Regions from separate parts of the Alterirhizorhabdus profundi genome, predicted to be linked through region 4. Evidence: predicted binding sites of a transcription regulator. Region 4 holds the regulator's gene; each other region holds the start of a gene.
What was found. The regulator LexA, encoded in region 4, represses DNA repair genes until DNA is damaged. The targets are predictions, from matches to a motif close to GTTCCNCNCTTGTTCT.

Region 1 (5,289 bases), 1.4 Mb from region 4:
CATCGCCGCCTCGCGCATCCGCGCGATCATCAGCTGCCGGCCGCGCGCCCAGGTGGTGAGCATGACGAACGCGATCGAGCCGACGAGCAGCGGGAACCAGCCTCCATCCGGCACCTTGGTGAGATTCGAGGTGAAGTAGACGCCGTCCACCAGCAGGAACACGGCGATGAACAGCCCCGCCACCAGCTTCGGCCAGTTCCACACGCGGAACACCAGCACCGCCAGCATGCAGGTGCTGATGAACATCGTGCCGGTGACGGCGATGCCGTAGGCCGCCGCCAGGTTGGACGATTCGCGGAACATCAGGACGAGCAGCATCACCATGATCATCAGCGCCCAGTTGGCGCTGGGCACGTAGATCTGCCCGGCGGCGGACGCGCTGGTGTGGGCGATCCGCACGCGCGGCATCAGACCCAGCTGCACCGCCTGCTGCACCACCGAGAAGGCGCCGGTGATCACCGCCTGGCTGGCGATCACCGTGGCCATCGTCGCCAGGATGACCAGCGGCAGGCGCCACTGATCGGGCGCCATCAGGAAGAAGGGATTCTCCGCCGCTTCCGGCGCGCGCAGCAGCAGCGCGCCCTGCCCCAGATAGTTCACCATCAGCATCGGAAAGACGAGCCACAGCCACGCGACGGAGATGGGCTTGCGGCCGAAATGGCCCATGTCGGCGTACAGCGCCTCCGCCCCCGTCACCGCGAGCACGACCGAGCCGAGCGCGAGGAAGGCGAGGACGTGATCGTGCAGGAAGAAGCGCACGCCCCATACCGGGTTCAGCGCCCACAGCACTTCCGGATTCTGGATAATGCTCATCACGCCGAGCACGCCGAGCGCGAAGAAGTAGACGAGCATGATCGGGCCAAAGAACCGCCCGATCAGCGCGGTGCCGTGCGATTGCAGCACGAACAGGCCGATCAGGATGGCCAGCGCCAGCGGCAGCACGAAGGGCGTGAAGCTGGGCTCCACCACCGTCAGGCCCTCGATCGCCGACAGCACCGAGATGGCCGGCGTGATCATGCAGTCGCCGAAGAACAGCGCCGTCGCCAGCACGCCCAGCAGCACGAGCCCCGCCGTCCAGCGGCCGCCGCCGGTGCGCCGCTGGATCAGCGCCAGCAGCGCCAGGCTGCCGCCCTCGCCCTTATTGTCCGCGCGGAGGATCAGGAGGACATATTTGATCGTGACGATCAGGATCAGCGACCAGAAGATCAGGCTGAGCACGCCGTAGATGTGCAGCGGATCGACGACCAGCCGGTGGTGGCCGACGAAGATCTCCTTCATCGCGTAGAGCGGGCTGGTGCCGATATCGCCATAGACCACGCCGATCGCGCCCACGGCGAGCGACATCAGCCCGGCCTTCTCGTGGCCGGACCCGCCATGCTCGACATGCTGCATCGGTAGATCGGTAACGGCTGCCCCGTTGACGCTCATCGACGGATGGACCTTGCCATGCGCATCGCCTGCCTGCCCATCTTTCCCGCCCCATCACGCCGGAGCGACGCGCGGCGCCTAGCATGGCCCCAATCCGCCTGCAACAAGCCGCGGCGGGGCAGGTTCCTGCCCCGGTGGCGGACAATCGTCCGGTGGCGATCGACGAGGATCGACAGCCACCCCGCGCCGCCCGGCCGGCGGGAACAGGAGCGGAACATCGGGCGTTGGGCCCGCATCTTCAATGGAGTGCCGCGATGTCGACCGAAAATCCCAAGACCCACCCGACCTCCAACGCGGAGAAGGATCCCGACGACTGGACCACCGGCGACGAGCCGATGACCGGCGCGCAGGCATCGTACCTGAAGACCCTGAGCGAAGAGGCGCACGAGGAGTTTGACGACGGCCTGAGCAAGGCCGACGCCTCCAAGAAGATCGACGCGCTGCAGGAGAAGACCGGACGCGGCAAATAGCCGACGCCGGGACAGGATCGCTACTGGCCCATCTGCTGCTGCGCGCGCAGCTGCACCAGGCGCTGCTCCACGTCGGCCCGCCACGGCGCGCCGGCGGGGGCACGGTCCAGCAGCGCCTGCCACGTCGCCTCCGCGCGATCGAGCTGGCCGGCCTGGGCGAAGGCGAGGCCGAGGAAGAAGGGCGGGCCGGGATGATCCGGCGCCAACGCCGCCGCCCGATCGAAGGCGAGGCGCGCCGCGGGCGACATCAGCCCGCCGCCATAGATCACCAGCGCATTGCCCAGACCGACCCACAGGTCGGCGCTGCGCGGCCTTTTCTCCAGCCCGCCGCGCAGCACGGCGATCGCATAGGCATCCAGGCCCTGGCGGTGGAAGGCGTCGGCCGTGTCGAGCACCTGGGCGTCGCTGCCCATCATGCTCATCATGCCCTCGCGCGATTTCGAGAACTCGCTGTCCGGCTGCTTCGCCTCCGCCTTGGGCGGCGTCGGCTTGCCGGGCAGGCCGGGGCTGCCCTGCCACGCATAACCCGCCACGCCCAGCAGCAGGGCGGCGGCGACCAGCTCCAGCGCGCCCTTCGGCAAGGCGGCGAAGCGCCACAGCGCGACGCCGACGGCGAGCGCCATCGCCAGCAGGATGATCCAGCCCATCAGCGCGCGCCCCGCCGCCGCAGCCGGCCCCGCACCAGGAACAGCCCGGCGCCCAGCAGCAGCAGCGGCATCGCCCAGAGCGGCCACGTCTCGGCATCGAGCGGCGGATCGTAGCTGACCCACTTGCCGTAGCGCGCCACCAGCCACGCGCGGATATCCTCCGGCCGCTCCCCCTCGGCGATCTTGCGGCGGACGAGCGCGCGCATGTCGCCGGCCATCTCGGCATTGCTGTCGGCGATCGACTGGCCCTGGCAGACGAGGCAGCGCAGCGTCTCCATCAGCGCCGCCGCCTGCGCCTCCTGCCGGGGATCGGGCAATTGCGTATCGGCGAGAGCGGCGGACGGCAGCAGCGAATCGGCATGCGCCGGCGCGGCGAGCAGAAGCGCGGCGAGCAGGAGCGCTGCATCCCACCCAGACGCACCCGTCATCCCGGACTTGATCCGCGATCCACGGACACGAAGCGATCGAGATCGCGAGCGGACCGCCGTCCATGGATCCCGGCCTTCGCCGGGATGACGGATGAGGGGAAATGAGACGCTCACTCCGCATTCCGGACGGCGGCCAGTATCGCCGGCACGTCCTCGGGCCGGATCTCGCCGATATGCTGGTGGCGGATGATGCCCTTACCGTCCACGACGAAGCTCTCCGGCACGCCTGCCGATCCCATGGCGATCTGCACGCTCGATTCGCGATCGCTGCCGATCGCGCGATAGGGGTCGCCCCATTTGGCGAGGAAGCCGGCCACGTCCTCCGGCCGGTCGCGGATGGCGATCGCGTCGATCGGCACGCCGGCCTGGGCCAGTTGCAGCAGCTGCGGCGCCTCGGCGGCGCAGGGCACGCACCAGCTGGCGAACACGTTCAGCAGGCGCGGGCGGCCCTGGCGGAATGCCGCATCGGCCAGCGGCGGGTGGCCGGGCGCACCCTCCGGCAGGGTGAAGCGCGGGATCGGCTGGCCGATCATGTGGGACTTGATGTCACGGCTGGTCGGCTTCAGGAGCCCGCTGGCGAACATCGCGAGAAAGATCAGGAACAGGATCAGCGGCGCCCACAGGATCAGCCGCATCCCGCGCGATGCGCCGCTCCGCTCCGCTCCGCTCATGCGTAGGCCTCGCGCGGGGCGCTCCGCCGCTCCCGCCGCACGCGGCCGACCAGCGAGAGGAAGCCGCCGAACGCCACCAGCCCGCCGCCGGCCCAGATCAGGGTGACGAACGGCTTCCACCACAGGCGCAGCTGCCAGCGCCCGTCATCGTCGCCCTTGCCCAGCACGACGTAGAGCTGCCCGTCCCACAGGGTGCTGATCGCCGCCTCGTTCGTCTCGGTGGGCGGCGCCCAGAAGCTGCGCGCCTGCGACTTCAGGACGAGCGGAGCGCCGCCGTGGCGGGTGGCCGAGAGCGTCGCCTCGATCGCCGTCCAGTTCGGCCCGGCGATCGGCTGCACGCCGTCCAGCCGGATGCTCCAGTCGCCCACCTTATGCACCTCGCCGACGCGGGCGGCGACGAGCGTCTCCTTGATGAACGCGCTCTCGGCGGCCATGCCGGCCAGCGCCACGGCGATGCCGAGGTGCGAGACGACCATGCCGTAGGTGAACAGCGGCGTGCGGCGCAGGTTGCGCTTCCACAGCGGCGCGATGCTGGCGGCGGCGACGCCGGCGGCGAGCACGAGGCCGAGCAGCGGGAAGATGCCGATCGGCGGCGCCAGCAGCACGACGGCGAGAAGCGCCACCGCCACCAGCAGCACCGGCAAGGCGAGCCGGGTGGCGAGCGTCCTCAGTTCGTCCCGCCGCCAGCGCATCAGCGGCCCGGCCGCCATCACCGCGACCAGGATCAGCGCCAGCGGCCCGGCGGCGGTGTTGAAATAGGGCGGGCCGACCGAGAGCTTCTCGCCCGTCACCGCCTCCGCGCCGAGCGGATAGAGCGTGCCCACCAGCACGATGCCGAGGATGGCCGAGAGCAGCAGGTTGTTGATGACGAGCGCGCCCTCGCGGCTCACCGCGTCGAAGCGCGATCCCTCGCGCACCGTGCCCACGCGCAGCGCGAACAGCGCCAGCGCCCCGCCGATATAGAGCACCAGCAGCGCCAGGATGAAGCTGCCGCGCCGCGGATCGACCGCGAAGGCGTGCACCGAGGTGAGGATGCCGGAGCGGACGAGGAAGGTGCCGACCATGCTCATCGAGAAGGCGACCACCGCCAGCATCACCGTCCACGCGCGCAGCCCGTCCCGCGTGGCCAGCACCGTGCACGAATGGAGCAGGGCGGTCGCCGCCAGCCACGGCATCAGCGAGGCGTTCTCCACCGGATCCCAGAACCACCAGCCGCCCCAGCCGAGCTCGTAATAGGCCCAGTAGCTGCCGGCGGTGATGCCCAGGGTCAGCATGATCCACGCCGCCAGCACCCAGGGCCGCATCGCCCGCGCGAAGGCCGCGCCGACATCGCGCGTCACCAGCGCGCCGACCGCGAAGGAGAAGGCGACCGACAGGCCGACATAGCCGAGGTAGAGCGTCGGCGGGTGGAAGGCGAGGCCGGGATCCTGCAGCAGCGGGTTCAGCCCCTGCCCTTCCTCCGGCGCCGGAAACAGGCGCGAGAACGGGTTGGAGGCGAACAGCAGGAAGGTGTAGAAGCCCAGCCCGATAAAGGCCTGCGCCGCCAGGGTGGCGATCAGCGTGCGCTCGTTCAGGCGATGCTCGAACAGGGCGACGGCACCGCCGGCGACGGCGAGGATCGTCACCCACATCAGCATCGAGCCCT
Region 2 (5,289 bases), 1.1 Mb from region 4:
CATCTGGTCGTCAACACGCCATATGCCGGCTGGCTGAGAGAGCAGGATAGCGCACTATGACGAACGACCCGCTCCCCGAGCTGCCGGCCGATGCGTTTTTGAAGCAGGATCCGGATGACGATCTCGCCTTCTATGCTCCCGCACGCCTAGTCACGCATATTGACGAAGGAGCGGTGACGGCGCTGACCGCGTGTTATCGGGAGCGGCTCCCCGAGGACAGCCAAGTGTTCGACCTCATGTCGAGCTGGGTCAGCCACCTGCCCTCCGACCGCTCCTACGCCGCTGTCGTCGGTCACGGCATGAACGCCGAAGAGCTCGCCGCCAATCCAAGGCTGGATCGCTGGTTCGTGCAGAATCTCAATCGCGAGACATCACTGCCGCTGGACGATCAATCGTTCGATGCCGCGCTCTGCTGCGTCGGCGCGCAATATCTGCAGCAGCCGGTCGCGGTGTTCGCCGAGGTACGCCGGGTGTTGACGCCGGGCTCCCCGTTCATTGTCAGCTTCTCGAACCGTTGCTTTCCGACCAAGGCCGTCGCCATCTGGCGGTCGCTCGACACGAACGGACATGCCGCGCTGATCCGGCTCTACTTCGAGCGCGCCGGCTTCCGCGACATCACGGTCGAGCTTCTTGCCGATGGTCGTGCGAGCGACCCTCTGGTCGCTGTGATCGGCAGCGCCTGACCAGCCCGAGCGGCCGTCGGTACACCCTTGGAGGGCGGCGAAGGCGAACCTGGCTATCCTTGGCTGTGGACGACCTGCCGGCGTCGACGAGTATTTATGGCAGAGAGCGTCGTGGGGGCGACCTGATCCTTCCAGTGGTCAGCGGCTCTTCCGTTCCCGCCGTTCCTCGTGATCCGCCGTGACATCCAGATCCTTCGCAAGCTGCTCCAGCGCGCGGCGAGCGCCCAGGCGCTCAAGTCCGTCCCGATGATCCACCGATCGTGGTAGGGCGCTCCGCGCCCGCGCCAACCTCGCGGCAGCCCTGAGGGTTTCGGAATCCACGGCCGTTGATCCTCCGATCGTTGCTTATGGTAGCTGTACCGCAGCATAGCATTACAGCAGGGACAATATCGACTCCCATAGCGTCGGCCCGGACAGACCGGCATGTCCGTATAGCCGCTAATGCAGGTTGGCGCTGGCGAGCTCGCTGAGAGCGGAAGCAACGATCCCCCATCGTTGCATACCGTGCCAATCGCTCTTCTCCTGCAGACCGAGCATGTAATCATCGGCCCATGCGACTGCGTCACTTGCGCCCAGATCAGCGATCAGTTCAGCGGCAATTGCCCATGCCTCCTGCTGATCAGCCCCGTCGTCGGCGTCGGTGCTGCCACCACCAAACAGAGCAGTGCGAGCGAGCTTTCTTCTCGACATGGTCAATCGTCCGTCGGCAGTTCGTCGGGCCAGAAGTCGATGTCTTCGGCTGCTTGTACGACGTGTTGCTTTCGATCGCACCGCGGCAGGACGGGCGCCTCCCCATCGAACCCGATCCTGATCGCTGCTCCAGGCCGCGTGGCTTCCTGGAACACCGCCTGAAGCTCGCGGCCATTGCGGAGCATACCGCCGATCCAGGGCGCGCGATCCGCCGTCAGATAGCCGATCTGGATACGACGAACGCTGAAGACGGCGATGGCGTTCGGGTCGACCGGGTTCTTGGGCTCGGGCACGAGCTTGATCGGCTCACCCGGCGCACAGAGCAGGATCTCGAAACGTCTATTGCCTCCATCCTCATTGGGATGATCGGCACCGACGACGTGGAGGCTCAGCTGCTGCATCGGCGCCGTCCGTCAGCTCAAGGTCCGGCCGAACCACAGCACCCGTCCGACGATATCGATCCGGCTGAGCTGGACGTCCTGCCAGCTTGGATATTCCGGATTGTCGCTCTTGATCGAGATACCCTTGCCCGCCGGCTGGCGCGCCAGGCGCTTGACCATCAGGCTGTCGTCCAGCCGCAGGACGTAGATTCCGTCACGGATCCTCCCCGCGCCATCCTTTCGGTCGACGATCACGTCGTCACCATCCGCCAGCGTCGGCACCATGGAATCGCCTTTCACGCGGATGATCGACAGCCCATCCGCCGACCCCTTGGCGAGCTCGCGCAGCCAGCGCGGATCGAACCCGATCGTGGTCCGGCGCGCCTCGCCGAAATCGGCGGCTCCATAGCCAGCCGACGCATAGACATCGAGCACCGGCACCTGCTGCAGCGTCGGCTTCTCCCAGTCCTGCGGACCGCCCAATAGCGACTCCTTCACGCCGAAGTAGGAGGCGAGCAGCCGCCGGTCTTCTTCGCGCAGATGCTTGGGTGAGCCACGTTTAATATACTGCTGAATATAGGCCTCGTTGCGACCGAGCAGGCGCGATAGCGCCGCGTAGTCCTCGCGGCGCTCGTCGATGAGGCGCTGGAGCGCCGCGCGAGGGGTTTCGATTTCCGCGAGCATCATAGGAAACGTCCTAGACAAGAGCGGCGATGGTATGGAACATAAGGGGAACGATGTAAAGCGAGTCGGTGCCGTGGAAAGCGAATTGCTGCGACAGATCGAGGAATATCTCGCCCGCGTGGGGCTCAGCCCGACACGGTTCGGGAGGATCGTCGTGCACGATCCCCGCTTCGTGTTCGACCTGCGCGCAGGAAGACGTCCTAGGCGCCGCGTACATGGTCGGGTTATCGCCTACCTCGCGGCTCATCACGCCTGATTTACCGCACCCCGTCGGCCCACCGGCGTTCACCGCTGCCCCCAGGCAGTCATGACCTTTCGGATGTATGCTGGTGTCTCGCTGTTCGCCGGAATGCCGCGCGAGCGCAGCACCGCCGCAGGACCGGCATTGTAAGCGGCAAGCGCAAGGCTCACCGAACCAAACTTGTCGAGCATGGCGCGCAGGAAGCGGGCGCCCCCCTCGACATTGGCTCGCGCGTCGAACGGGTTCAGGACTCCGAGCGCCTTGGCTGTGGCAGGCATTAGCTGCGCCAGCCCGATCGCTCCAGCCCGGCTGACCACGAACGGCTGATAGGCCGACTCCACCTCGACAAGCGCCTCGAGCAAGCCGCTCGGAAGCGCGTGACGCATCTCGGCCGCGCGGATGAACGCCAGCACGCGAGCGCGAGCGTCCGCCAAGCGGTAAGACTGCTTTAAAAGGGGCGCCTGAGGGAGCGACCGCGCGGTCCTGGTTGGTGCGGACAACGTCGGACCGCCGGTCCGATGTTCGACAAGCTGGAAGCTCGGTGGCATCTCGACATCGCGACCGGCTCCGCCGGGATCGACATCATCGGCAGCCGGCGCCGTCTGGGCAGCGGCTGCACACGGCATGACACAAAGGAGCGCGATCGCGCTCAACGGCAGGGATAAGGGGTGGATCATCCGGTCCTCGCATGGCTCTTCCCTTCCTCCTCGAATCAGAACATAGTGCGAACAATCTGCTGTAGGAAAGCGGCAGATGCGGCTCGGGAGAGGAGGCGGCGGCCCGGGCTCGCAATTGGACCTGCGAGACGCCGATGACCTTCCACGACCATCACTTTTCTTCAGCGCGCGAGAGCGGGCGCGCCATCGTCGAGGCGCTCGGCGGAATATGGCGCAACGATCGCGGCATGTGCCGCTGCCCCGCGCATGGTGATCGTACCCCGTCGCTGAGCGTACGGCTCGGCCGCAAGCGGCTGTTGCTGCACTGTTTCGCCGGATGCGAGACGCGGGCGATCCTCGATGCGCTGCACGCATTGCGATTGTCGGGATCGGCGAGCTGGACGCCGGTCGAGATCGATCGCAGCGCCGATGATCGAAGCCGCGAGGCAGCTCAGCGGCTCTGGTCGGCGTCGCAAGCTGGCGAAGGATCGCCCGTTGCACGCTATCTGGCTGCGCGCGGTCTCGCGCCGACCTCCGCCCTGCGGTTTCACCCCAGGACGCCGCTCGGGCAGAAGCCGCTCACCCGCTTCGTGCCCGCGATGATCGCGTCCGTCACGGATGCGACGGGGCTGATCGCGGTTCACCGCTCGTTCCTGTCCGATGATGGCTGCGGGCTGACGAACCTCGAACTGCGGCGCGCAGCGCTGGGACGACTCGGTGCCGGCTTGGTTCGGCTTGTTCCCCCAGCGAAGCGGCTCGGTCTCGCCGAGGGCATCGAGACGGCTCTCTCCGCCAGCCGCCTGTTCGACGTGCCGTGCTGGGCGACGCTGGGCACCGAGCGCTTCGCCCGCATCGACCTGCCGTCGTGCGTCGAACAGATCGTCCTCTTCCTCGATCATGATGCCGGCGGGCGGCGCGCGGAGAGGCTGGCACGCGAGCGCTTTGGCGAGCGCGTCATCGAAGCGCGCTATCCCCCTGTCGAGGGCGACGACTGGAATGACGTTCTGCGGCGCTGATCGGCGTGGCGAAGAGGAAAGGCAGCGGGGCGGCAGCGCCCTGGTGCCGGCGATTGGGCCGGCGGGGCCGGAGAGTCCTCATGCCCGCACTCGCGTCTATTTCCCCGCCCGTCCCGGAGCCGGTGATCAAGGTGGCCCATGCGCTCGCTCGCTACCTGCGCGCCGACGAGCCGATCGACAACCGGCTGGTCCGGCAGCTGTTCGAAGCGGCCTGCAGCGCTGGCGCTGCGCAGCGTCGAACGATCCGCCACGCCTATGACGCGCTCGAGCTTGCGCAGATCCTTGTGCTCGCTGCGCCCGATCGGTCGCCGCCTCCCGCGCCTGCCGACGTGCTCGCCGATCTTGTCGGCTTCACCAAGCGCCTGCCTACTCAGAGCGTCCGCACCGAAGAGCAGCTCGCGCTCCAGCAATTCTCAACGCCGGCACCGATCGCCTGGCTGCTCGGACAGGCCGCCGCGCTGACTCCCGACGACACGCTGCTCGAGCCTTCGGCGGGAACGGGGATGCTGGCCTGGCCGGCAGCGCGCGCCGGCGCTCGGCTCCTCCTCAACGAAATTGATCCGGTGCGGCGGCTCTGCCTGATCGAGGCGTACCCGCAGGCGCTCGTGACCGGCCACGACGGCGAGTTGATCGACGACCTGCTGCCTCCCGACCTCCGCCCGACGATCATCATCATGAATCCTCCGTTTGCGCGTTCCGAAGGTCGCGGCGAGGATCGCCACGCGGCCGATCGCCACCTCATCGGCGGCGCCAAGCGCCTAACGGCCGGCGGCAGGATGGTCGCGCTGATGCCTACCGGATCCAGCCGTGACGTTCTCGGCCCAGCCTGGACCTGCCGGCTCGACCTCACGCTGGCCCGCGGTCTCTATGCCAAGCATGGCACGGGCATCGCCGTCCGCTTGTTCGTCTGGGACAAGGTCGCCTGTGCCGCGACCCCGA
Region 3 (5,289 bases), 2.0 Mb from region 4:
AACATCCGCGTCGCCGCCGCCCTCACCGAGATCGGCGAATATTCGCTGGCCGATACCGCCCTGCGCCACCAGGCGCGGATCGGCGACGCCCGCGATCACGAGGCCCTGCTCCACCTCGCCGCCCGCCTGAACCTGCCCTCGGCGCAGATCTGGCTCGCCCAGAACGGCCCGGCCGGCGCCAGCATGTCGGCCGGCGCGCGCTATCCGGCGCCGGCGTGGAGCCCGCGTAGCGGCTGGCGCGTCGACAGGTCGCTCGTCTTCGCCCACGCCCTCCAGGAATCGCAGTTCCGCGCCGATGCGGTGAGCCCGGCCGGCGCGCGCGGCCTGCTACAGCTGCTGCCCGGCACCGCCCAGCTGATCGATCGCCATCGCGGCTCCAGCTTCGGCAGCAACCTCAACGATCCGCAGACGAACATCGAATATGGCCAGGCCTATCTGGAGGAGCTGCGCGACGGCGGCGGCACCGGCGGCCTGCTGCCCAAGGTGATCGCCGCCTACAATGCCGGCCCCGGATCGGTGATGAAGTGGAACGACCGGCGCCGCGACGGCGGCGATCCGCTGCTGTTCATCGAATCCATCCCCTTCGCCGAAACGCGCGGCTACGTCGCCGTCGTGCTGCGCAATTACTGGATGTACCAGCGCCAGGCCGGCGTGAAGTCGGAGAGCCTGCGCGCCATCGCCCAGGGCATGTGGCCCAAATTTCCGGGCCTGCCCGGCCGCACCGCCGTCCGCTTGGACAGCATCGGCGGCGTCGCCGCGGCGGACTGACGCTACGCCGCGACAGCGGCGGCGTGGCGCATCTTACCCGAATCCGGTTCAGGATGACGGCCGATCCGGCTATCCCGTCCTCATGCCGCTAGACAAATCCCGCATGTTCCTCCCCGTCCGCATCGCCGCGCTCACCGTGTCCGACACGCGCGGCCCGGCCGACGACCGCTCCGGCGACACCCTCGTCGCCCGCCTCGAAGCCGCCGGCCACATCCTCGCCGATCGCGCGATCGTGCGTGACGACGTCGCGCTGATCGTCGCCCGCCTCCGTGCCTGGATCGACGACCCGGCGGTCGACTGCGTCATCACCACCGGCGGCACCGGCGTCACCGGACGGGACGTCACGCCAGAGGCGCTCGCGGCCGTGTGGGACAAGGAGATACCCGGCTTCGGCGAGCTGTTCCGCTGGCTCAGCTACCAGACGATCGGCACCTCCACCGTCCAGTCCCGCGCCACCGCCGGCGTGGCGCGCGGCACCTACATCTTCGCCCTCCCCGGCTCCACCGGCGCGGTGAAGGACGCGTGGGACGGCATCCTCGCCAGCCAGCTCGACAGCCGCCACCGCCCCTGCAACTTCGTCGAACTCATGCCCCGGCTGATGGAGCGGTGATACCTCGGATCGGCGCCGACTGCGGTTCCCAACATGCTCGCTCGCAACAGCAGCCCCGCCTCACCTCTCACTGATCACCCCGCCCCTTGCGGATGATGCGGCACCAGCACCAGCGTCCGCCCCTCCACCCGCCACGATTGCAGGCGCGAGAGGAAGTTCATGCCGATCACGTTCGTCTCGCCGAACGCGGGGGAGACGACCACCGCCAGGTCGCGCGCCACGATGTTGCCCAGCCGCATCTCGCCGATCTCGGAGGATTGCGCCGCGATCGTGCCGTTGGCGGTGCGGATCAGCAGCGGGAACGGCTCCTGCCGCACGGCCAGCCCCGCCTCGCCCGCCGTGGCGGACGAGATCGCGGTGAAGGTCGCGCCGCTGTCCACCAGCATCCGCCGCTCGATGCCGCCGAAGCGCACGTTCGCCCAGAAATGCCCGTCTGGCGCCATGCGGATGCGCAGTTCCCTGCCCACCACCTCCTGCTTGTCGAACAGGCCGGCGATCGATCCGAGATACGGGTCCAGCCGCGCCCGCTGGTCGAGCGCGAAGTAGAGGCCCGCGCCGATCGCCAGCCACACGGCCAGGTTCACCACCGGCCCGACGATCGGCAGGCGGCGCAGCACCAGCAGGACGATGAGCCCGGCCGGAATGAGGATGGCGAGCGGAGCCTCCGCCCAGAGTTTCAGGATGCTGTCGAACATGATCCGCTGATCGCAAGGAAGCGCCTTCTCGGCACAACCCCATGTATGGATGCCGGCCGGCCGATCCAATGGCGTTGGACAGCAGTCATGTTCCTGTTATGTTCGCTCCATGGCGACTCATGGCAGAGGTGCGACGCAGAACGGCGCCAGCCGCCGCTTCAACCTGCCCGCGCGAGGAGGATGGCGACTGGCAGGACGAGCGCGACGCCATCGATGGAGCGGCGCCGCGCCTGCGCACCACCGTCACCATCGAGCAGCCGCGCACGATCATCACCCGCAACCAGTCGCCCGACATCGGTTTCGATCGCTCGATCAACCCGTATCGCGGCTGCGAGCAGCCCCGCAACGGTTGTGCAATGTCTAACTTGAGTGAGAAGCGGACGTTAGCGCCGGTCAGTAGTGTCGGAGTTGAGCCGTTGACGCATCCACAAGCCCCATACGAACTGAACCAGATTGATGGCACCTACGACGCCCAGCAAGGGCCAGAGCCACCGGTCCCATGCAGTGGGGATGCCTCCGAAGACATCGAAGTGGAGAGCCGCCCAGAGCAGTCCGAAGAACGTAAGTCCACCGACCCACAGTTGGATGGAGTTGCGTGTGTCCGTTGTCACTCCCTGCGCTCCCTTCCAGAGCGTTAGGCTGCACAATCTGGGGAATGTCCGCAAGTGGGGCGATAGCTGCAGAACGGCAATTTCGCTCCATTGCGAGTTGGTTCCTTTTATGTTCTGGTCCACGCCATGTCCAAGATCGCTGGCAGAGGCGCAACTGCAAACGCAACGAGCAGACGATTCAACCTGCCCGAGCGAGAAGCTGATGGTGACTGGCTCGATCAGCAGCAATGCGTAGATGGGCTACAGCCGAAGCCTCGCACTACGGTCGGAATTATCACGCCCCGGAAAATTATCACTTATAATCAGTCACCTGACATCGGATTCGATCGTTCGATAAACCCGTTTGCAGGCTGCGAGCATGGCTGCATCTACTGCTTCGCCCGGCCGACCCACGCCTTCCACGATCTCTCGCCCGGCCTCGACTTCGAATCCCGGCTGTTCGCCAAGCCCGATGCCGCCGCCCTGCTGCGCGCCGAGCTCGCCACGCCCTCCTACCGGGTGGAGCGGATCGCCCTCGGCACCAACACCGATCCCTATCAGCCGATCGAAGGCGAGTGGCGCATCACCCGCGCCGTGATCGAGGTGCTGGCGGAATCGCGCCACCCGCTGACGATCACCACCAAGTCCGATCGCGTCGCGCGCGACGTGGATCTGCTCGGCGACATGGGGCGTAGCGGCCTCGCTGCCGTCGTCCTGTCCGTCACCTCGCTCGATCCGGGCACCGCCCGCACGCTGGAGCCGCGCGCGCCGCACCCGCGCCGCCGCCTCGCCGCGATCCGCCGGCTCAGCGATGCCGGCGTGCCCACCTTCGTGTCGCTCGCCCCCGTCATCCCGGCGATCAACGATCATGAGATGGAGGACATCCTCGCCGCCGCGGCCGAAGCTGGCGCGATCGGCGCCTTCTTCCTCCCCGTCCGCCTGCCGCACGAGGTGGCGCCGCTGTTCCGCGCGTGGCTGGAGGCGCACCACCCCGATCGCGCGGCCAAGGTGATGGGCATCATCCAGTCCCTGCGCGGCGGCCGCGACAATGATCCGGATTTCCACACCCGCATGAAGGGGCAGGGGCCATGGGCGGACCTGCTGCGCACGCGCTTCACGATCGCGCGCCGCAAGGCGGGGCTGGCCGGCGCCGGCATCATGCTGCGCACCGATCTGTTCCGCCCGCCCGAGAAGCACGGCCAGCTGCGCCTGCTCTGACCCCGCAGACATACCCTCCCTTCCCCAAGCCCCCTCCCTTTCCCCAAGCCCCCTCCTTCCCCCGAGCCCCTCCCTTTCCCCGAGCGAAGTCGAGGGGCGCGGAGCGAGCGAAGCGTAGCCGGGAACCCTCGCTCTCACACGGCAGCGCAAGGCGTGTCTCGACTGCGCTCGACACAAGGGGTGCATCCCGTGCAGCCAGTTCGCATCGAGGCCGCCGATCAGACCAGAACGACTCGGCACATCCCGGCAGACACCGGCCGCGCCTTCCCCTTACCCCGCCACAGCAGGCGGTCGGGCGCGCCTCAGGCCACCAGTTCCAGCTTCGCCTTCACCGTGGCCAGCCGCGCCATCACGCCGGGCACCCGCTCGATCCGCGCCGCCAGTTCCGCGTCCAGCAGAAAGTCGCGACCCAGCAGCACCGTCGCCTCGCCGCCATCCGGCAGCAGCGCCTTCAGCCGCATCTCGCCGCGCCCGCCGCGCGCCTCGCCCACGATCGCGGCGATCCGCTCCACCGCCGCCGGATCGCGCGTCTCGATGTCCAGCCGCAGGCGGGCGTTGCTCGCTAGGCCCTCGAACGGCTGCACCCGCCGAACCGTGACGCGCGGGGTCTCGTCGCCGTCGCGCCGGTCGAGCTCCACCGACAGCAGGGCGCAGCCACCGAGCTTGGCGGCCACCTCCAGGTCGGCCGAGACATCCTCGTCGAAGCACGTCGCGACGAACTGGCCGGAGGCGTCGCTCAACGTCGCCATCAGATAGCGCCGGCCCTTGGCCGATGCCCGCCAGCGCGCCTCCTCCACCAGCACCGCCATCGTCGCCGTGGGGGAGGCGGGGCGCCCGCTCGCGCTCCACTCGCCGCGCGGCTCGGGCGCGGGCATCGGCAGCGCGCAGATCGCGCCGAAGGTGAGCGCGCCGTGGCTCGCCGCCAGATGCGCGTAGCGATCGGTGGGATGGGCGGAGAAGTAGAAGCCGAACGCCTCCTTCTCCGCCGCCATCCGCTCGGCGATCGTCCAGTGCTGCACCGCCGGCAGGCGTACATGCGCGTCGGCACCGGCATCGCCGCCGAACAGGCCGCCCTGGCCGCGCTCGCGATCGCCCGTCACCCGCGCCGCTTCGGAGAGGATCGTCTCGGCCCCGGCCAGCACCGCCGCCCGCTCGGCGCTGATCGCGTCGAACGCGCCCGCGCCCGCCAGCGCCTCCAGCTGGCGCCGGTTCAGCAGCCGCGGATCGACCCGGCCGGCGAAGTCGTCCAGATCGGCGAACGGCCCCTTCGCCCGCCGCTCCTCCACCAGCTGCTCCATCGCCTTCTCGCCCACGCCCTTCAGCGCGCCCAGGGCGAAGCGCACCGCGCCGTCCTGCACCGCGAACTCCGCCTCGCTCGCATTGATGCACGGGGGCAGCACCGTCACCT
Region 4 (5,289 bases):
AACGGCGCGCACCGCCACCGCCGAGGGCCGCATCCTCCTCTCGGTCGAGGCGCTGGCGGCGATCCGCGCCGGCAGCGTGAAGAAGGGCGACGTGCTCGCCGTGGCCCGCGTCGCCGGCATCATGGCCGCCAAGAAGACGGCCGAGCTGATCCCGCTCTGCCATCCGCTGCCGATCGCCGCCGTCTCGCTCGATCTCGTGCTCGAGGAGGGCGCGATCCGCTGCACCGCCGAGGTGACGACCCGCTACTCGACCGGCATCGAGATGGAGGCGATGACCGCCGTCTCGGTCGCGCTGCTGACGATCTACGACATGGCCAAGGCGCTCGATCGCGGTATGCGGATAGAGGGCGTCCGCCTGCTCGCCAAGTCCGGCGGCCGCTCGGGCGACTGGCGCGCGGCATGAGCCTGCTGCCCGTCGCCGAGGCGCAGGCCCGCATCCTCGCGCTCGGCCGGCCGGTGGCGGCGGAGACGGTGTCGCTGAACGCCGCCGCCGGCCGCTTCGCCGCCGCCGACGTGACGGCGCGGCGCACACAGCCGGCCGCCGACCTGTCGGCGATGGACGGTTACGCGCTCCGCTTCGCCGAGCTGCCCGGCCCGTGGACCGTGGTGGGCGAGAGCGCCGCCGGCGCCGGCTTGGACACGCCCCTCGCGCCCGGCGAGGCGGCGCGGATCTTCACCGGCGCGCCGCTGCCGGCGGGCGCGGACACGGTGCTGCTGCAGGAGGAGGCGGAGCGGGACGGGGCAAGGCTGATCCTGGCCGGCGAGGGGCCGCCGCGCACGGGCGCGCACGTGCGGGCGGCGGGCACCGATTTCATCGCCGGCGGCACGCTGATTGCGGCCGGCGCCCTCATCACCCCCGCGCGGATCGGGCTGGCGGCGGTCGGCGGGCACGGCACCCTGCCCGTGCGCCGCCGCCTGCGCGTCGCCCTGATCTCCACCGGCGACGAGCTGGTGCCCGCCGGGCAGCCGGTATCGGGCACGCGCCTGCCCTCGTCCAACGCGCCGATGCTGGCCGCCTTGCTAGGCGGGCTGGCGGTGGACGTGATCGATGCCGGCATCGTGCCCGATCGGCTGGATGCGCTCGCCGCCGCCTTCGCGCGGGTGGTCGATGCCGATATCGTCGTCACCACGGGCGGCGCGTCCGTCGGCGATCGCGATCTCGTCCGCCCGGCGCTGGCGGCGGCGGGGGCGACGATCGATTTCTGGCGCATCGCGATGAAGCCGGGCAAGCCGCTGATGGCCGGGCGGCTCGGCGATGCGGTGATGGTCGGCCTGCCCGGCAATCCGGTATCCGCCTTCGTCACCGCCAACCTGTTCCTGCTGCCGCTGGTGCGCGGCATGCAGGGCGCGGCCGATCCGCTGCCCCGCATTATGCCCGCCACGCTCGCCGGCCCGCTGCCGGCCACCGGCGTGCGGGCCGAATATCTGCGCGGGCGGTGGGATGGCGGGCGGGCGATGCCCCTCTCCGGGCAGGACAGCGCGGCCCTGGCGAGCCTCTCCGCCGCCGAGCTGCTGATCGCCCGCGCGCCGCATCAGGCGGCACTGCCGGCGGGCGCGGCGGTGGAAATACTGCCGATCGGGTGAGATGCGCTTGACAGGGCGATTCGGGCTTCTTACACGTTCCCCGTTCGTTCCCGTTCCGGAGCCCGCCATGCTCACGCGCAAGCAACATGAACTGCTCTGCTTCATCCACGATCGCTTGGGGGAGACGGGCGTCTCGCCCTCGTTCGAGGAGATGAAGGAGGCGCTGGACCTGCGCTCCAAGTCCGGCGTCCACCGCCTCATCAGCGCGCTGGAGGAACGCAGCTTCATCCGCCGCCTGCCGAACCGCGCCCGCGCGCTGGAAGTGCTCAAGATGCCGGAACGCGCGCGCGAGGCGCCGGTGGTGAAGCCGATCGCCAAGGCGCCCGCCGTGCTGCCGATCGCCGCCAACGACGTGATCGAGCTGCCGCTGCACGGCCGCATCGCCGCCGGCGTGCCGATCGAGGCGATGGAGGGCCAGACCTCGCTCTCGGTGCCCGCCGCCCTGCTCGGCCCGGGCGAGCATTATGCGCTGGAGGTCGCCGGCGACTCGATGGTCGAGGCCGGCATCCTGGATGGCGACTATGCGCTTATCCTGCGGACGGAGGTGGCGCGCGACGGCCAGATCGTGGTCGCCCTGATCGAGGACAGCGAGGCCACGCTCAAATATTTCCGCCGCGAGGGCAGCATGATCCGCCTCGATCCCGCCAACCGCGCCTATGATCCGCAACGCTACGCGCCCGATCAGGTGCGCGTGCAGGGCCGCCTGGCCGGGCTGCTGCGCCGCTACTGATGGCGGAGGAGCGTGAACCTGGCGATCGGCGGCGGGACGCGGCCGGCTCTGGGACAAGTCGATCGTAGAGGGTGGATGAGGCTTTGGAGAGCGTGTTCGCTGCGACGGAGATCCCGGCGCGCGGCACAGGCTCGACCGTCGAGCCGGTCTGAAGCTCGACGTAGCTTCGGCTAGCGCCGCAGTCCCCGCGTTCGTCCGCTACCGTTCGCAGCACGCGGCCGACTGCCGGGGCGGCACTCGCCCAGCACCGCTCGCTCAGCACCGCACCCCGACTCAGTCCTTCTTGTTCAGCGGCGACATCACGTCGCGGCCGAAACGGGTGATCATCTCGCCGATCTGGCGGGCCTGCTCCACGCTGCGCGTGCTCTGCTCGCGCACGTAGTCGCCCTGCAGCTTCATCAGGTCCGTCACCGACGTCACCTTGGCGGCGGCGCGCAGCGCGGCAAACGCCTCGCGGGTGTTCTGCTCGGCATGGTCGATGACGGTCAGGCTGATCGCGGAGCTGTTCTCCGCGGCCTTGGCGCCCGCGCCGCGCAGCGCGTCGCCGGCGGCCTTCAGCGGCTCCACGATACGGTCCTTCATGTCGCCCGTCTGATTGTCGTCGGCCATCGCTCGTCCCCTTGCCAGAGTGCGGATCAGTCTAGGTCGCGGCCCGATCCGGCGCAATCGCCAACTCGGCGCCGTCCAGCCCGCGCGCGCGCAGCAGCGCCGCCTCGTCCGGCCCGCGCCCGCGGAACGCGACGAAGGAATCCATCGGATCGCGGCTGTCGCCCCGCGCCAGTATCTCCTCGCGGAAGCGGCGGGCGAGCGCGGCGTCGAAGATGCCGCCCTCCTCCTCGAACGCGCCGAATGCGTCGGCGTCCAGCACCTCCGACCAGAGATAGCTGTAATAGGCGCTCGCATAGCCGCCATCGAACACGTGGGTGAAATAAGGCAGCCGGTGACGCATGCCGATCGCCGGCGGGCAGCCGAGCCGGTCGAGCATCGCCGTCTCGAACGCCGCCACGTCCAGCTCGGCCGGCGGATCGCGGTGCAGCGCCAGATCGACGAGGGCGGAGGCGAGGAACTCCACGGTGGCGAAGCCCTGGCCGTAGGTGTCGGCCCGGGCCAGCGCCGCGATCAGCCCGTCCGGCACGCCGAAGCCGCGCAGCACCTCCGGCGCCACGATCCAATGCTCCATGAACTTGCTCGGAAACTCCACGAAGTCGCGCGCCACGCACGTGCCGGCCTGGCTGGGATAGGTCACGTCGGAGAGCAGGCCGTGCAGCGCGTGGCCGAACTCGTGGAACAGGGTCCGCGCCTCGTCGATCGAGAGGCGGGCGTCGCCGCCCTCGCCCTTCGCATAGTTGGCGACGGTGTAGACGATCGGCCGCACGCTTCCGTCCAGCTTCTCCTGGGTGCGCAGGCTGCCCATCCACGCGCCGCCATGCTTCTCGGGCCGGGCGAAATAGTCGGTGTAGAGCAGGCCCACGTCGGCGCCGGCCGCATCCACCACGTCCCATGCGTCCACGTCCGGATGGTAGACCGGCAGGTCCGGCCGCGCGCGGAAGCGGAGGCCGTAGAGCCGGCCGGCCGCGTCAAAGGCGGCCCGTCGCACCGCGCCCAGCCGCAGATGCTCGGCAAAGGCGGCGCCGTCCAAGGCGTAGCGTTCGCAGCGCACCCGCTCGGCATAGAAGCGCCAGTCCCACGGCTGCAGCGCGAAGCCGTCGCCATCCTCCGCGTGATCGGCGTCGATCAGCGCCTGCAACTCGCGCGCCTCGTCCAGCGCGCGGGCGCGCGCCGGTTCCCACACCCGCATCATCAGCGCCTCGGCGGCGTCGGGCCGGGCGGCCATGCTGTCGTCCAGCTTGTAGTCGGCATAGGTCGCATAGCCCAGCAGCCGCGCGCTCTCCGCCCGCAGCGCCACGATCTCTGCGATCAGCGGCCCGTTGTCATGCTCGCCGCCGGAGCAGCGGCCCGTGAAGCCGCGCCACATCCGCTCGCGCAGGTCGCGCCGGGCGGAATAGGTCAGCACCGTCTCATAGTCGCCGCGATCGAGCGTGAAGAGGAAGCGCCCGGCCGCGCCGCGCCGCTCGGCCCTGGCGGCGGCGGAACTGCGGGCGGAGAGCGGCAGGCCGGCCAGATCGTCCTCGTCGATCAGCATCTCCCACGCGTTGGTGGCGGCCAGCACGTTCTGGCCGAACCGCACGGAGAGCAGGCCCAGTCGCTGGTCGATCGCGCCCAGCCGCGCCTTGTCCGCCGGCGACAGGCCGGCGCCGCCGCGCACGAAGCCCTTGTAGCTCGTCTCCACCAGCCGGCGCTGCTCGGGCGTGAGGCCGGCCGTGTCGCGCGTCTCCCACACCGCCTTCACCCGCGCGAACAGGCGGGGATCGTGGCTGATGGCGGTGCCGTGCGCCGTCAGCAGCGCCGATACGTCCGCCTCGATCGCGCGGATGCCGTCGCTCGCCTGCGCGCTGGAAAGCGTCCAGAACAGGCGGCGGATGCGGCCCAGCCGCTCGCCCGATCGCTCCAGCGCCGCCATCACGTTGGCGAAGTCGGCCGGCGCGGGATCGTCGGCGATGGCGGCGATCTCGCGCCGGTTCTCGTCGATCGCCACGCTCAGCGCGGGCAGGAAATCGGCCGGGTCGATGTCGGCGAAGGGCGGCGCGCCGAGCGGGGCCGTCCATGGCGCGAGCAGCCTGTTGTCCACGATCCCCTCCCGTTCAGTTCGTGTCGGTCACTTCCTCCGTCGTTACCACGAACTCGGCGAGCGCGGCAGGGCCGAATGCGGTGGTGAGGGCGGTGTCGGTGGCGTCGCGGCCATAGGCCATGGCGATGCGGCCGATGCGCGGGCGGTTGTGCCGCGCATCGAGCACGTACCAGTCCTCGCCCAGATACACCTCGCACCACGCGCCAAAATCCATCGGCGCGTCGCGGCGCGGCACGCCGATATCGCCGAGATAGCCGGTGCAGTAGCGCGCCGGGATGTTCATGCA

Region 1: the regulator LexA is predicted to act here: its motif matches at 1,629-1,644, upstream of GNT64_RS11205 (DUF3072 domain-containing protein).
Region 2: the regulator LexA is predicted to act here: its motif matches at 2,474-2,489, upstream of GNT64_RS20510 (S24 family peptidase).
Region 3: the regulator LexA is predicted to act here: its motif matches at 2,785-2,800, upstream of GNT64_RS16585 (PA0069 family radical SAM protein).

The regions. Positions count from the first base shown of each region.
Region 1 covers NZ_CP046535.1:2,359,816-2,365,104, forward strand. Annotated here, with positions in the region: gene GNT64_RS11200 (potassium transporter Kup) at 1-1,428, opposite strand, end outside; gene GNT64_RS11205 (DUF3072 domain-containing protein) at 1,683-1,898, shown strand; gene GNT64_RS11210 (tetratricopeptide repeat protein) at 1,919-2,545, opposite strand; gene GNT64_RS11215 (cytochrome c-type biogenesis protein) at 2,545-2,973, opposite strand; gene GNT64_RS11220 (DsbE family thiol:disulfide interchange protein) at 3,084-3,644, opposite strand; gene GNT64_RS11225 (heme lyase CcmF/NrfE family subunit) at 3,641-5,289, opposite strand, start outside.
Region 2 covers NZ_CP046535.1:4,337,759-4,343,047, reverse strand. Annotated here, with positions in the region: gene GNT64_RS20530 (hypothetical protein) at 1-60, shown strand, start outside; gene GNT64_RS20525 (methyltransferase domain-containing protein) at 57-683, shown strand; gene GNT64_RS20520 (hypothetical protein) at 1,122-1,373, opposite strand; gene GNT64_RS20515 (HIRAN domain-containing protein) at 1,376-1,774, opposite strand; gene GNT64_RS20510 (S24 family peptidase) at 1,787-2,437, opposite strand; gene GNT64_RS22125 (lytic transglycosylase domain-containing protein) at 2,723-3,091, opposite strand; gene GNT64_RS22120 (hypothetical protein) at 3,197-3,343, shown strand; gene GNT64_RS20500 (DUF7146 domain-containing protein) at 3,490-4,350, shown strand; gene GNT64_RS20495 (strawberry notch-like NTP hydrolase domain-containing protein) at 4,431-5,289, shown strand, end outside.
Region 3 covers NZ_CP046535.1:3,463,097-3,468,385, forward strand. Annotated here, with positions in the region: gene GNT64_RS16565 (lytic transglycosylase domain-containing protein) at 1-768, shown strand, start outside; gene moaB (molybdenum cofactor biosynthesis protein B) at 851-1,378, shown strand; gene GNT64_RS16575 (retropepsin-like aspartic protease family protein) at 1,453-2,073, opposite strand; partial or broken gene GNT64_RS21620 (PA0069 family radical SAM protein) at 2,183-2,426, shown strand; gene GNT64_RS16585 (PA0069 family radical SAM protein) at 2,811-3,881, shown strand; gene dnaE (DNA polymerase III subunit alpha) at 4,184-5,289, opposite strand, start outside.
Region 4 covers NZ_CP046535.1:934,711-939,999, reverse strand. Annotated here, with positions in the region: gene moaC (cyclic pyranopterin monophosphate synthase MoaC) at 1-403, shown strand, start outside; gene GNT64_RS04310 (molybdopterin molybdotransferase MoeA) at 400-1,584, shown strand; gene lexA (transcriptional repressor LexA) at 1,652-2,314, shown strand; gene GNT64_RS04300 (phasin family protein) at 2,588-2,923, opposite strand; gene GNT64_RS04295 (M3 family metallopeptidase) at 2,955-5,003, opposite strand; gene GNT64_RS04290 (transglutaminase-like domain-containing protein) at 5,017-5,289, opposite strand, start outside.